2 regions of the Pseudomonas sp. C9-3 genome follow, and region 2 is predicted to be linked to the other one. Evidence: predicted binding sites of a transcription regulator. Region 2 holds the regulator's gene; the other holds the start of a gene.

Region 1 (2,468 bases), 120 kb from region 2:
TCACCGTGAGCAGCCATGCAATGATCGCCAGTGTAGCGCCAATCTCCAGCCCCATTACCGCCGGGTAGTTATCGTGAAATGGGCTGAAGGCGAAAGGGGTCGGCAGGAAAGCAAGACGCAAATACTCCCAGAGGATCTGCGGCTCGGTCATCACGCGCTGGATCAGGTTGAAGTCTCTATCAGAGTAACCACCCGCATTCAGCAGCGTTGAACCAAGGTAACCCACGATCAATACCAGAGCTGCTCCGCTCAACAGTTTCCGTAGCCCGCGCCAGCGCTCTACCGCCGTGACAGGGCGCAACACAGTCACTTCCAGAACGAAAACCAATACGGGCAACAATGCTCCGCCTTCTTTCGCAAGAACGGCCGGGACAGTCATGGCCAAGCCAGCGATCTGCCATGCCACTCCAGCTGCAAAACGTCGCTCCTGTACAAGCAACCCCTGCAAATACATCCAGATTCCGGCAAAGACAAACAGCGCGGACAGGCTCGCCATGCGCTGGACAGCGATCAGCGATGTGGAAACGTTCAACGGCAGGACAAGCCAGAACGCCGCAGCGAAGACAGCCATCCAGGCGGCCCTGCGGTGCCTTGCCCCCATCAGACGGAACAGTGCTCCGGAGGCTCCCGCGATCAACAAGCCATTGATCAGGTGAATCAGGATATTGATGCGAAAGAAACCTGCCGGGTGATCAGGCCAGTCAGACTGGTTCAGCAGGAAGCTCAACATGCTCAAGGGCCGACCAAGCGGACCCGAGGTGTCGGAGAAAATAAAATAAATAGCGGACTGGCTGTCGGTTACAGAGCTCAATCCAGAGAAGGGGCGAAAATCATCGAAGTAAAAGGCACCATTTGCGCCGAGGGCATAGATCCCACCGATTACGAACAAGCAAATCGCCAATGCCGCCCAAGCACCTGCATTTACACTTAAGCGTTTCAAACGCACCTCGTGACCTATTCAATAAAAAAAGAGACCGCCTAAGCGGTCTCTTTAATGAAGCTTGAGCTTAGTTCGCGCAAGACTTCGGAAGCAGTGTGGTATCGGTTACACCAGTGGTCTTGCAGGACCAATCACCCGATGCAGTGCGCGCCCAAGTGATGACAGCAGTTTTAACTTGGGATGGGGCGTTCTTGATATTGCAAGTGATGGAACCGGCACCAGCGGTGGCAGTCGCGGCAAGAGTGCAGTTGCCAGTAGAAGCGGTCAGGCCGATCGCAGCCGGAGTGGTGAAGTCCTCACCGTCGTTCACCTTGCTTTCGAAAGCGGTTTTACCAGCGGAAGCCTCAGCCAGACCAGCAGCCAGCTTGGCTTTAGCCTGATAGTTGCTGTAAGCCGGGATGGCGATGGCGGCCAGGATGCCGATGATTGCAACCACGATCATGAGTTCGATCAGGGTGAAGCCTTTTTGAGCCTTCATAATTCTCTCCAGGTTTGTAGAAGAGGTCGTTGGACCTGATTCCGATGAAGCAGCTTCCGTGCCAAATCTCCTACACCCTGAAAACCGCTACCCTGTAGGAGTGAAGGAAATAGATCGAGAGAAAATTACGCAGGAAGTGACAAAATTTGACAGCCCACTGATGTCAATTTGGCAGACTTGGGCATCTGCGATATAAGGCAACCAATTCATTGCTGGGCATCTCCCATGAACGATCAAGTCGTGCTGTCCGGGCTCGCTCGCCAACTGGTGATTGCCGAGCTGCTGGATGAAAAGAGCGCCCAGCAGGCGCAGCTACAGGCCCAACGCAACAAGCTGTCGTTGGTGACCTATCTGGTGCAGAACAAACTGGTGAAGAGCAAGCCGCTGACCGAGCTAGCGGCCGACCAGTTTGGCGTCGCATATTTCGACCTAGCGTCACTCGACAAGGAAAGCCTGCCGAAGGAGCTGATCAGCGAAAAGCTGGTGCGCCAGCACCGCGTGATGCCGCTCTGGCGTCGCGGCAACAAGCTCTTTGTGGGCCTGTCTGACCCCACCAACCACCAGGCGATCACCGACGTTCAGTTCAGCACCGGCCTGACGACTGAAGCCATCCTGGTCGAAGACGACAAACTCGGCGACGCCATCGAGAAGCTCTTCGAAAGCGCCAATAGTGGCCTCGAAGACCTCGGCGACGTGGACCTCGAAGGCCTGGACATCGAGAGTGGCGATGCCGGGGCCAAGGACGAACCGATTGGTGGCGACGCCGACGATGCACCCGTGGTGCGTTTCGTAAACAAGATGCTGCTGGACGCCATCAAGGGTGGCTCTTCCGACCTGCACTTCGAGCCCTACGAGAAAATCTACCGCGTCCGTTTTCGTACCGACGGCATGCTGCATGAAACCGCCAAGCCGCCGATCCAGCTGGCCAGCCGCATCTCCGCACGTCTGAAGGTAATGGCCGGCCTGGATATCTCCGAGCGCCGCAAACCCCAGGACGGCCGCATCAAGATGCGGGTATCGAAGTCCAAGTCCATCGATTTCCGCGTCAAC
Region 2 (2,468 bases):
CCTCAAGGCCAAGGGCATCGGTGTGCTGATCACCGACCACAACGTCCGCGAGACCCTGGATATCTGCGAGACGGCGTACATCGTCAACGACGGCCAGTTGATCGCCGAAGGTAATGCCGAGAGCATCCTCGCCAACGACCTGGTGAAGGAAGTCTACCTGGGCCACGAGTTCCGCCTCTGACGCCCCGAGCCGCGCCCTGCCTGGGCGCGGCAGCTCATTTCCCTCCCTTGCATGGTGCGGCTTGTCGGCTGCGCCATGACGTATCCGGCTGCCGGATCCCCGCTGGCGCAACCGGGTTGTAACGAAAGGTCGACAGCCCCTAGGCAAAGCGTCCAAACTCAGGCATATAATTTGCTTCCTCGCGGCGCCCCGGCGTCCGTAGTCGTGGATATGGCGCGCTTTGCGCCAGCGAACAAGGTGCCTAGTTCCAGCCATGAAACCATCGCTAGTCCTCAAGATGGGCCAGCAGCTGACGATGACCCCGCAGCTGCAACAGGCCATCCGACTGCTCCAGCTCTCCACGCTGGACCTCCAACAGGAAATCCAGGAAGCCCTGGAGTCCAACCCGATGCTGGAGCGCCAGGAAGAAGGCGAGGACTACGACAACAGCGATCCCATGGCCGACGGCGCCGAATCGGGCGCCAACGGCACCAGCAGCAACTCCCAGGACAATTTTCAGGAAAGCACTACGCCCAACGCCGACAGCCTCGACGAGGACCAGTGGGCCGAACGCATCCCCAACGAGCTTCCGGTCGACACCGCCTGGGAAGACATCTACCAGACCAGCGCCAGCAGCCTGCCCAGCAACGATGACGACGAGTGGGACTTCACTTCCCGCACCTCCGCTGGCGAAAGCCTGCAGAGCCATCTGCTCTGGCAACTGAACCTGGCGCCGATGTCCGACACCGATCGCCTGGTCGCCCTGAGCATCATCGACGGCATCAACGACGACGGTTACCTCGAAGAATCCCTGGAAGACATCCTCGCCTCCATCGACCCTGAACTGGGCGTGGAAATGGACGAAGTGGAAGTCGTCCTGCGCCGTGTGCAGCAGCTCGAGCCTGCCGGAGTCGGTGCGCGCAACCTGCGCGAATGCCTGCTGCTGCAGCTACGCCAGCTGCCCACCAAGACCTACCTGCTGGCCGAGGCCATCCGCCTGGTCAACGACCACCTGGACCTGCTCGGCAGCCGCGACTACAGCCAGCTGATGCGACGCATGAAGCTCAAGGAAGACGAGCTGCGCGAGACCATCGAGCTGATCCAGTCGCTGCACCCACGCCCCGGTTCGCAGATCGAATCCGGCGAAGCCGAATACGTGGTTCCGGATGTCATCGTGCGCAAGCACAACGAGCGCTGGCTGGTGGAACTGAACCAGGAAGCGGTACCGCGCCTGCGCGTGAACTCGCAGTATGCGGGCCTGGTGCGCCGCGCCGACTCCAGCGCCGACAACACCTTCATGCGCAACCAGTTGCAGGAAGCGCGCTGGTTCATCAAGAGCCTGCAGAGCCGCAACGAGACACTGATGAAGGTGGCGACCCAGATCGTCGAGCACCAGCGCGGCTTCCTCGAGTACGGCGAGGAGGCGATGAAACCGCTGGTCCTGCATGACATCGCCGAAGCGGTGGGCATGCACGAATCGACCATCTCCCGCGTCACCACGCAGAAATTCATGCACACGCCGCGTGGCATCTTCGAGCTGAAGTATTTCTTCTCCAGCCACGTCAGCACCTCCGAGGGTGGCGAGTGCTCGTCCACCGCGATCCGCGCGATCATCAAGAAACTGGTCGCGGCGGAAAGTCCGAAAAAGCCATTGAGTGACAGCAAGATCGCTGGTTTACTGGAAGCACAGGGCATTCAAGTGGCACGTCGTACCGTCGCCAAGTACCGGGAGTCCCTAGGAATCTCTCCCTCGAGCGAGCGCAAGCGGCTGGTGTGACGTTGATCCACGCCAAGGTGTTCCGGCGGCAGGCCCCATAACCTGCCACTTACACACGGGCAACAAGGAGAAAGCGGTATGCAAGTCAACATCAGTGGACATCAACTGGATGTGACCGACGCCCTGCGCGACTATGTCGGCGAGAAACTTGGCCGACTGGAGCGCCACTTCGACAAGATCACCAATGTTCAGGTCATCATGGAGGTCGAGAAGCTGAAGCAGAAAATTGAAGCCACCCTCCACATCGCCGGTGGCGAAGTGGTGGCCTGCGCCGAACATGAAGACATGTACGCGGCCATCGACCTGCTCACCGACAAGCTCGACCGCCAACTGATCAAGCACAAGGAAAAATACCTCGAACGCCAGCAAGGTGTTGGCGTCCGTTAACCCCTCCCTATGATCCGACTTGAGCAAATCCTGACCCCCGGCCGTTCCCTCGTGAACGTGCCGGGCGGCAGCAAGAAACGTGTCCTCGAACAAATCGCCAACCTGGTGGCTCGCGAGCTGCCGGGTTTCGATTCCCAAGACATC

The links. The regulator sigma-54, encoded in region 2, starts transcription at its own class of promoters, with help from an activator protein. The targets are predictions, from matches to a motif close to ANTGGCATNNANNTTGCTNT.
Region 1: the regulator sigma-54 is predicted to act here: its motif matches at 1,465-1,484, upstream of RS899_RS01160 (pilin).

The regions. Positions count from the first base shown of each region.
Region 1 covers NZ_CP135919.1:247,996-250,463, reverse strand. The annotation lists gene RS899_RS01165 (hypothetical protein) at 1-940, opposite strand, end outside; gene RS899_RS01160 (pilin) at 1,008-1,418, opposite strand; gene pilB (type IV-A pilus assembly ATPase PilB) at 1,644-2,468, shown strand, end outside.
Region 2 covers NZ_CP135919.1:366,321-368,788, reverse strand. The annotation lists gene lptB (LPS export ABC transporter ATP-binding protein) at 1-181, shown strand, start outside; gene RS899_RS01665 (RNA polymerase factor sigma-54) at 435-1,937, shown strand; gene hpf (ribosome hibernation-promoting factor, HPF/YfiA family) at 2,016-2,324, shown strand; gene ptsN (PTS IIA-like nitrogen regulatory protein PtsN) at 2,334-2,468, shown strand, end outside.